Linked DNA regions of Exiguobacterium sibiricum 7-3. The protein of the gene in region 1 interacts with the protein of each later gene in a pairwise test. Links are inferred from orthologs where the notes say so. Each region holds a gene or a part of one and is shown on either strand. Other genes may lie near its edges. The genes, in order: P402_RS0112135 and ndk.

Region 1 (7,733 bases):
ATTGAATATTACAGTATCTACGCTGTCGGTACGTTGTTGTTCGTCTTTACTCTTTTGATGAACTTACTCGCGAACTGGATCACGCGTCGTTTCAGAGAGGAGTATTAAGATGGCCTTACCAGAAAAACAACCTGTACAAAAAAAGTTTATTGATCCTGTTGCTGTGAAAAAATCAATCAGCCAACGCCTTGTCGTCAATAATGTCACGAAAGTCGTTTTCCTGATTGGATTGTTATTTGGTTTAGTTGTGCTTGGTATTCTTCTCTTTGGTGTCATTCGTGACGGAGCTGCCTGGTTATCACTCGATTTCCTGCAAAATTCACCGTCCCGTCGACCGGCAAATGCGGGTGTATACCCAGCGTTAATGGGATCAATCTTCCTGATGCTTTTGATTATTCCGATGATCTTCATCCTGGGTGTCGGAGCGGCGATTTATTTAGAGGAATACGCTAAAAAAAGTCGGATGACGTCTTTCATTGAAGTCAATATCTCAAACTTAGCGGGTGTTCCGTCAATCGTTTTCGGATTACTCGGACTCACATTTTTTGTCCGTAACATGGGCTTCGGCTCAACATTGATTGCAGGAGCTTTAACGCTTGCTCTGATGAGTTTGCCGGTTGTCATCGTGTCATCGCAAGAAGCGATTCGTGCGGTGCCGCAAGCAATGCGTCATGCATCGCTTGCACTGGGTGCTTCGAAATGGCAGACGACATTCAAAGTTGTCTTACCCGCATCCCTTCCAGGGGTCATCACAGGAATCATCCTTGCCGTTTCACGGGCAATTGGAGAGACAGCACCGCTCATCATGGTCGGAGCAGCCATCTTCATCGCACGGGCGCCGGAAGGGATTTTCTCAGAGTTTACGGCCTTACCGATTCAAATCTACAACTGGACAAGCCGTCCGCAAGCTGACTTCCAAGGTCTTGCGGCAGCCGGAATCATCGTCCTGATGGTCATCCTCTTAACGATGAACTCACTTGCGATTTGGATTCGAAACCGTTTTTCAAAACGATACTAATCAACTAGATATAACGAATTACGTTCTGAATCACTAAGGAGGAACACAGATGATGGATACGAAGCTGACGACGAAACCAGCCAAAGAAGGGGCAAAAACAATGAATCAACCAGTAGCTGCGCGACAAAGTGTATACCGTGTAAATGATTTGAATCTATGGTACGGCGATGATCATGCCTTAAAAGATGTAAATCTTGATATCAAACAAAATGAAGTGACGGCCATCATCGGACCGTCAGGATGCGGGAAATCGACATTCATCAAGACATTGAACCGAATGGTCGAACTCGTTCCGATCGTGCGGACGAATGGTGTCATTGAATACCATGGTCGCAATATTTTCGATAAGGATTATGAAGTCGAAGAATTACGCACATCGGTTGGAATGGTCTTTCAGCAACCAAACCCATTCCCAAAATCGATTTATGACAATATCGCTTATGGACCACGTGTTCATGGGGTTAAGAACAAAAAAATCTTGGATGAAATCGTTGAACGAAGCTTACGTGGAGCAGCGATTTGGGAAGAGGTCAAGGATCGTCTGAACGAAAACGCTTATGGACTATCAGGTGGACAACAACAACGTCTCTGTATCGCCCGTTGCCTGGCAATCGAGCCGGACGTCATCTTGATGGACGAACCGACATCAGCCCTCGACCCGATTTCGACGTTAAAAGTTGAAGAATTGGTACAGGAATTAAAAAAAGATTACTCAATCATCATCGTAACGCATAACATGCAACAAGCAGCACGTGTCTCTGATAAAACAGCTTTCTTCTTGAACGGTGAAGTCGTTGAATTTGACCAAACGGATCGAATTTTCTCAAATCCGAGTGACAAACGGACAGAAGACTATATCTCAGGACGATTCGGATAACGAGGAGGAACTTTTCAATGGCAGCAAATCGGACGATTTTTGGTGAAAACCTGGCAGTACTCGATCAAAAAGTATTTTTGTTAGCAAGGAAGACGATGCAACAGATTGCGACGACAGCGGAAGCACTCGAAAAGTATGACCGTGAGATTGCGCTTAAAGTCATCGAAAACGACAGTGAACTCGATGCACTGGAACTCGAAATCAACGATGATGCGATTTTACTGATTGCGAAACAACAGCCGGTTGCTACGGACTTACGTCGTTTGATCACAGCAATCAAGATTGCAACCGACCTTGAGCGGATTGCCGATTACGCGGGAAATATCTCGAAAGCCGTTTTACGTGTCGAAACGTTCCCTTACGTGATTGATATCTCGTTGTTAAAAGAAGCGTTCGAAACATTACTCGATATGACGGAAACGGCGATTGTCGCGTATCGAGATGGCGATATTGAAAAAGCAAAGGCATTATCGGATCTCGATAACATCATTGATGACACGACGTATAAAGCATTGCGCCAATATATGCGGCATATGTCCTTACAGCCGATTGTCGTTGATGAAATCATGCAATTCACAAATATTTGCCGTTATATCGAACGGATGGGAGACCATTTGACGAATGTCGGTGAGCATTTGATTTATTTAGAAAAAGGAAAACACTATGATTTGAATAGCTAAGTACAGTAGGCTAGAGGGAGATCCTCAGCCTACTTTTTTTTGTAAAGGATTTTGAAACAAGTTTGTAGAATAAGAAAGAAGTGAATAAAGAGAAAGAGGTGATAGGTAATGCTTGAGAAAATCATAAAATTAAAAGAACAAGGGCTGACCATTAAACAAATTGCAGAAAAAGTGGAATCGACAGAAGGTAAGGTGAAATATGCCTGGAGTAAATACCGGAAGTCACTAACGGAAAATAAAGCAGTTTCAACGGAAACGACTGCAGTCACTAAACCTAAAAAGAAGAAGGCGGGCGTAACCGTGAGTGCTTCGAAACAAAATGAAATCGTACCTGCGTTGACAGCAATTCCTTCATTGGAACGAGATGCGTTTGGAATGGCGACTCATTATGAAGACGACATCATCCATGCGATCGTCCAATCCCCGACATCTGTCTATGTCTATTGGGAATTGTCTGAATTGTCTCGAAAGATGCTTGAGACACACTACCACGCATCATTTGATTCATTCCGAAAAGAAATGCGGATCATTGATGTGACGTTACGCGATTATGAAAAAGGTGAAGCGAATCGTTCGTATCAATTTGAATTGCCGGAAATGACGAATACATGGTTTGTCCGTCCGTTGATGCCGAACACTACATACATCATCGAATGGGGTATTCAAACAATCGACGGAGATTTTCTTCCTGTCCTCCGTTCAAAACCAATCGAGACACCACGAGACGAGCCTGTCGTCGACGGACGTTTTGCAGAGGTCGTCGCTCATTGGCAATACGGAGAACTAGAGCAACCCGAATGGGTCGAGGTATTACGTCCGTACTCCTATTTTGATCGGGTTCGCTAAAGATAACAGATAGAAAGCAGAAGGAGAGGAAGAACAGACATGCGCAAAGGTTATTTTTCATTAGTTTTACATGCCCATTTACCATATATCCGACATCAGGAAGCCCATCGTCTAGAAGAGAGATGGATGTACGAAGCCATCTCCGAAACGTATATTCCGCTATTGTGGGAAATCGACCGTTTGGAGCGTCCGCTTGGTTGGACAATCAGTATCTCGCCACCTGTCATTGAGATGTTAGCAGACTCACTCATCCAAGATCGTTATGTGGAGCACCTGGAAGATACGTTACGATTGATTGAACAGGAGTTACAACGCGATTTGGTGAACGAAGAACGTGATGCCTTGCTCTTTTATAAAGAACGTTACCACGACTTAAAAGTGACATTTGAGCACTGGGGACGGAACTTAAACAGTGCCTTCCGTCATTATAAAGAACAAGGGTATCTTGAGTTGATGACGTGTACCGCTACCCACGGGTTCAGTCCGCACATGTTGTCGGAACAAGCAGCACGATCTGAAATCCAAACAGGATTAAACTGTTTCGAACGCCATTACGGCTATCGTCCGACCGGTCTTTGGATGCCGGAATGTGCCTATACGCCAGGACTTGATAAAATCATGTACGAAGAAGGAATCCGGTATACGTTCGTTGACGAACATTCCATCCTGAATGCTGATCCTGCTCCAAAACACGGGATTGGTGCACCTGTTTATTCGCCGCATGGTGTTGCCTTGTTCCCGCGTGATCAAATCATCTCGGGCCGGATTTGGAGTTCAGTCATCGGTTACCCGGGTCATCCGGATTACCGTGAGTTTTATCGCGACCTTGCATATGACCGCGAATGGGATCAAATTGCTGAATTCATGCATCCGGAAGGGCTTCGTTACGATACAGGCTTAAAACTTCACCGGGTGACGGGCGAGTCGGATCAAAAAGAATATTATGTCCGTGATTGGGCTTGGAAACGGACAGATGTCCATGCAACCGATTTTGCGGAAGCGCTGGCCAACCATTTAGATGAGCAGAGCGGACAAGATTTTCCGCCGTTTCTCGTCACGGCACCATTCGATGCTGAGTTATTTGGACATTGGTGGTTCGAAGGTCCGGACTTCCTCGGGAAAACGATGGAACGATTCGGAGATTACGGAATCGAGTCGATTTCTCCGGCGATGTTTTTAGAACGTCACTTCCAGGACATCGAGACCGTTCACGTTTCGATGGGAACATGGGGACGCAAAGGTTATGCCGATGTCTGGATCAATGAACGGAACGATTGGATGATCCGTCACCTGCATCAGCTTGAAAAACGATTGGCAGGCGTCGTTGCCCGTAATCGTCATCAGGATGAATTGACGGTGAAAGCCAAACGTCAGTTGATTCGCGAATATCTGCTGGCCGTCTCGAGTGACTGGCCGTTTATTCTTGATGGACAGACGACGGCACAGTATGCAGCGAACCGGTTCCGTGAACATATTAAACGATTTGAAGAAACGGAACGTCGTCTCGATGCACAAGAACTGACGCTTGATTGGCTAGAAGAGCGGTATGCAGAATATCCGTTCCTCGCTGATACAGATATTGAACCGGATGTCTTCCTGACTCCGCATGATTACTATGTAGCGGTTCAACGTGAGGCATCGTGGAACAGTGAAGCCATTTTACTTGTGACGACTCAATACGATGATCCAAACCGTCCAGTTGCGGAATATGCGAAACGATTAGCTGCATCTGGTGAAAATGTTTACGTCATCACATCAGGAACGGCTGGTTATCAGCAGCAAGACGGCGTTCATGTCTATCAGGTCGGGGTCAATGGTTTACCGCTCGTTCAGACGTATAATCAATTGGCCGGCTTAAATCTGGCAGTCTTGCGTCAAGCACAGGCATTGAACAAAATCGTCGAGTTCCGACTTGTTCATAATTTTAATATGGAGACGGCTTCAGCGGCCCAATCCTTTGCTGAAATGAACGGATTACCACTTGTGAGCAATGTGTATGACTTAGAAAGTGAACGTTCTCCATCGGGAACAGGTGGACTTGTCGTAGCGATTAAGCGACTCGAAGGAGAAGCATTACGTCATTCGGACGTCATTTATCTCGAGCGAGAAGAAGCAAGAAACGGGATTGAACATGATTATCATGTTGCAAAAGAACTGCGTGCATTCCAGGTGGACCTTGAAAATCCATACCAGCATGTAACGAATCCGAAAAAGAACGGATGAACAGTTGCAATTCACTTCCTTTCTTGGTACGATACTTGAGTATGCTTAACCTTATGTAAAGCAAAAACACTTGATACATCGAGAGCTAGATAGGAGGGAATCCCATGCGCGTTAAAATTACTTTGGCTTGCACTGAAACTGGTGACCGTACTTATATCACTAAGAAGAACAAGCGTAACAACCCAGAGCGTCTTGAGTTGAAGAAATACAACCCACGTCTCCGTAAGCACACACTTCACCGTGAAGTAAAATAATTGAGATGGAAGCCGTCACCTTGTGTGATGGCTTTTTTGTTGAATAAGGGGGCTTCGCAAGATGGGAAAACAGGAAATCCGGCAATTTATTACCGATCAGTTAAATCAGTTAGAACATCGTGAACAAAAAGAACAACAGATTTATGATCATCTGTTTGCATTACCGGAGTGGAAAAATGCTCAATCCATTGCCATCACACTTTCATTTCGGAACGAATGTGCGACAGAGCCGATTATTTTAAAAGCTTGGCAACTTGGGAAACAGGTTGTCATTCCGAAAGTCATTCAACAGGATATGCGATTTTTTGAATATTTACCGACCAGTCCATTGATAGAAACAAAGATGGGTATTCGGGAACCGGATGATCAGGCGAAAGAGCAATCTTTGAGTTCAGTTGATCTTTGTCTTGTTCCGGGAAGAGCTTTCACACGTCAAGGTTACCGTGTAGGATGGGGAGGCGGTTTTTATGATCGGGTATTAGCTGATTACCATGGGCATACCGTAGCGATTGCTTTTAACCGTCAGCTGGTCCCTGCTTTCGAAGTGGAACCATTCGATCAACCGGTCCAGCGAATCGTAACCGAGTCTGGGGTCGTTGTATGTCAGTAATCTACGGTATTCTATTTTGTTTTTTGCTCGGCTACATCGGATACCGGATGCGTTTGCTGACAATCAGCGGGAGTATCTGGACGGTTGTCGTCGGGGCACTTGTTCTTTCCGGCTTCGGTTACTCCGGACTTCTGATGTTGTTGCTCTTTTTTGGCAGTTCCAGTTTGTTGTCGAAACTTGGGAAACGTAGAAAACAGTCGGTGAATCAAATCGTCGAAAAAGACGGACCGCGTGACGGTTGGCAGGTTCTTGCGAACGGCGGTGTCGCAGCGGTGGCTTCCGTGGGATTCGTTTGGACAGAACAAACGTCTTTCCTCATTTTATTTTTGATTTTGCTCGCTGCGTCAAATGCCGACACATGGGCTTCTGAAATTGGTCCCTTGTCTAAAAAGGATCCCTTTCTCTTGACGGGACGTCGTGTACCGGCTGGAACGAGCGGCGCAATTTCAATACTCGGGACATCAGCGACGATCGTCGGGGCGCTGTTCATTGCGACAGCGGGGGATTTATTGTTCGATTTGTCGACGAACACTTGGCTGTTAGTGACGACAGGCGGCATCCTCGGGAGTTTGTTCGATACATTGTTCGGCGGGACGATCCAGCGGAAATTTCGATGTGTCGTTTGTCTTAAAGAAACGGAAAAACGTAGCCATCATAATCAACCGACCCTTTATGTAAAAGGGTGGAAATGGCTCGGGAATGACGGAGTGAACTTTTTATCGAGTATGTTAGCCGGAATGATTGGTTTTATTGTGCATCGAATGTGGTAAGTGGAAATGGAAGATGTCACTTTTCCTTATGTTAGGATATTATTGACACAAATTAGACAAGATGTGAACGGTTTCATGAACACTCATACTTTGTGAAAGATGTTACAATCTATTTGTGAGATATTTAACAAACTTTTAAATTACCTATCAGAAGGGTGGATATAAAGGATGGAATTACATGCGAAAGTGACACGTGTAGCGTTAATTGGTGCGGGGGCTGTCGGTTCAAGCTTTGCGTATCAGATGTCAACAGCGGGATTGTGTGAAGAATTGGTCATCATCGACGTCAATAAAGCCAAAGCAGAGGGAGAGGCGATGGATTTAAATCACGGGACACCGTTCAGTTCTTCCCCGATGCGTATCTGGGCAGGGGATTACGCAGACTGTAAAGATGCGGAAGTGATTGTCATCACGGCGGGCGCGCCACAAAAACCGGGTGAAACCCGACTCGATCT
Region 2 (2,713 bases), 870 kb from region 1 along the record:
ATCAATTTTTAGTCAGTCATATCGCATCAAACGACCCGACAATCGATGCGGCCGGACAACAATTGCTTCAAGCAGGCGGCAAACGGATCCGGCCTGCCTTCGTTCTGTTGGCATCAAAATTTGGTCGGGCAGACCGCGATGAACTCGTGCGTGTCGCAGCCAGTCTTGAACTGGTCCATATGGCCTCGCTTGTTCATGATGATGTGATTGATGATGCCGAATTGCGACGTGGAAAACCAACCGTCATGCAACACTTTGATGAAGAAGTTGCCCTTTATTCCGGTAATTTTTTATTTGGTGAAGCGGTTAAATTGATTGGTGAAGTCGGGAAACCGGAACTCGTTCAAGTGATGGTCCATACGATGCGCGAAATTTGTGAGGGTGAAATCGAGCAGATTTACGATCAGTACGACTGGGAACAATCCATCAAACGGTATATCAAGCGGATTGAACGCAAAACGGCGATCTTGATTGAAGCCAGCTGTCACCTTGGGGCGATCGTCGCGAACTGTTCACCGGAAGATACAAAGGCATTACGACAATTTGGGCGTGACATTGGTCTAGCTTTCCAAATTGCAGATGATTTGCTTGATTTTACAGCCAAGCGGACGGAACTCGGAAAACCTGTTGCAGAAGATTTACGGCATGGCCATAAAACTCTGCCAGTATTTTATGCTTCAGAAGATCAAGATTTCTTTCAAGAGTTGCAAAAGATCCGTTCGATGCCGAGTCATGAAGAGGTCGCTCCGTTACTAGACCGGTTGCAGCAATCAGATGCTTTGGAGCGAACGCAACAAACGGTCGATTTATATATTCGACGGGCCATTCTCCGCTTGAATCATCTGCCGAAATCGTCCGCAAAACGTTCTTTGGAAGAGGTCGCCCGATATGTTGGGAAACGTAAAGGTTGAAAAAATGTAAAAAATTTCTTGCCGCTTGTCCATTTACGCAGTAAACTTACTATGTAAGCGCTTTTTTATCTGTATTTCATAGGGGGAACTAGTAATGGAGCAAACATTTTTAATGGTAAAACCGGATGGCGTTGAACGAGGTTTGATTGGGGAAATCATCGCTCGTATCGAACGTAAGGGATTCGTAATTCGTGAAATGAAAATGATGCAAGCATCTGAAGAATTGGCACAAGCTCATTACGCGGAACACGCAGAAAAACCATTTTTCGGAGAGTTGGTCACTTTCTTGACATCTGGTCCAGTCGTCGCGCTTCGTGTTGAAGGCGAAGATGTCGTCACAGTTTCACGGATGATGATCGGTAAAACGAAACCGACAGAAGCACTTCCAGGAACGATTCGGGGTGATTTCGCGAACACGATGAGTGAGAATGTCATTCATGGTTCAGACAGTGTTGAAAGTGCCGAGCGTGAACTCGGTCTTTGGTTTCAAGGACAACCATTAAACGTATGATGGCGGCAAGACGATTGAGCAACTGCTCGATCGTCTTTTTTTGTTTTTTGGAAAGGAAATAGCTTTATGCTAAGATAGAAAATAAGACAGGGAGTGCCTTGAAAGCAATCCCGTAAGAGAGAGGATTTGTGAGGTGGACTATGCAGGATTATGAGCTTTTCATCCAACGTTTCTTAAAAAAATCAGGAATTGATTTAGGACAATATAAAGAAGCCCAGATGAAGCGGCGATTGACAGCGCTACGCGATAAAAAAGGATACAGTACATTTGCTTCTTATATGCAGGCGATGGAAAAAAGTGCGACATTGTATGAAGAATTTTTGGATCGCATGACCATTAACGTCAGTGAGTTTTTCCGGAATCCGATTCGGTGGCAACAACTCGAACAGGACATCTTGCCGGTTTTGCAAGCCCGTGCTCATGGACGGATCCGGACATGGAGTGCCGCCTGTTCGACAGGGGAGGAACCGTATTCGTTAGCGATGATCTTAAACGAAAAGATGGATCCTGCACAATTTACGATTCAAGCAACGGACTTGGATGACCTGGTCCTGGAAAAGGCCAAACAAGGCCGTTACGGGGCATCTGCTTTAAATGAAGTGGAGGAAGCGCGAAAAAAACGCTATTTCATCGAGCAAGAACAACAGTTTGAAGTCGTTCCTGAAATCAGACGTCTCGTCCGGTTCAGTAAACATAATTTGTTGGGTGACCGATATGATACAGGATTTGATTTGATCATTTGTCGGAACGTCTTGATTTATTTTACAGAGGAAGCCAAGGCGCATGTCTACCGGTCGTTCGTCGAAGCCTTAAAACCGGGCGGTATTTTGTTTGTGGGTGGGACAGAACAGATTTTTCAACCGGAACGGTTCGGTCTGAAGATGAAGCAAAGCTTTTTTTACGAAAAAATCTAAGGTAAGAGGGGGATGAGGCAACATGCGTTATATGACAGCAGGTGAATCACACGGTAAAGGATTATCGGTTATCATCGAAGGAATCCCTTCTGGTCTTATCATTGATTTTGACAAAGTACAACGTGAGATGACGCGCCGTCAAGGTGGCTATGGTCGTGGACGGAGAATGCAGATCGAACAGGACGCGGTAGATGTCCGTGGAGGAATTCGACATGGCTATACGACGGGGGCACCCATCAGCCTGTTCATTGAAAATAAAGATCATACACACTGGACACAAGTCATGCAGGCAGAACCTTTGCAAGAAGAGCTGGAACGGCCGCGCACGCTAACCCGTCCCCGACCGGGACATGCGGATTTAGTCGGCGGATTGAAGT

The links.
Region 2: the proteins of P402_RS0112135 (region 1) and ndk interact in binary tests that used the Escherichia coli proteins (3 or more experiments, as listed by UniProt). The link is inferred for Exiguobacterium sibiricum 7-3 from one-to-one orthologs.

What each region holds. Positions count from the first base shown.
Region 1 is NZ_KK211190.1:2,132,158-2,139,890, reverse strand. Bases 4,956-7,733 are described here. They hold P402_RS0112135 (5-formyltetrahydrofolate cyclo-ligase), read left to right. Parts: upstream 4,956-5,959; coding sequence 5,960-6,508; downstream 6,509-7,733. Other genes in these bases: P402_RS0112125 (L-lactate dehydrogenase), read left to right, coding at 7,447-7,733; P402_RS0112130 (DUF92 domain-containing protein), read left to right, coding at 6,499-7,278; rpmG (50S ribosomal protein L33), read left to right, coding at 5,749-5,898; P402_RS0112145 (1,4-alpha-glucan branching protein domain-containing protein), read left to right, coding at 4,956-5,644. Also shown: phosphate ABC transporter permease subunit PstC, read left to right, coding at 1-108; phosphate ABC transporter permease PstA, read left to right, coding at 110-1,018; phosphate ABC transporter ATP-binding protein PstB, read left to right, coding at 1,119-1,895; phosphate signaling complex protein PhoU, read left to right, coding at 1,913-2,575; P402_RS0112150 (DUF4912 domain-containing protein), read left to right, coding at 2,684-3,421; more of P402_RS0112145, read left to right, coding at 3,461-4,955. UniProt on the Escherichia coli protein: Involved in the removal of 5-formyltetrahydrofolate.
Region 2 is NZ_KK211190.1:1,257,523-1,260,235, forward strand. The notes cover bases 9-2,713. They hold ndk (nucleoside-diphosphate kinase), read left to right. Parts: upstream 9-1,005; coding sequence 1,006-1,422; downstream 1,423-2,713. Other genes in these bases: P402_RS0107275 (polyprenyl synthetase family protein), read left to right, coding at 9-911; P402_RS0107285 (CheR family methyltransferase), read left to right, coding at 1,563-2,336; aroC (chorismate synthase), read left to right, coding at 2,359-2,713. Outside these bases: more of P402_RS0107275, read left to right, coding at 1-8. UniProt on the Escherichia coli protein: Major role in the synthesis of nucleoside triphosphates other than ATP. The ATP gamma phosphate is transferred to the NDP beta phosphate via a ping-pong mechanism, using a phosphorylated active-site intermediate.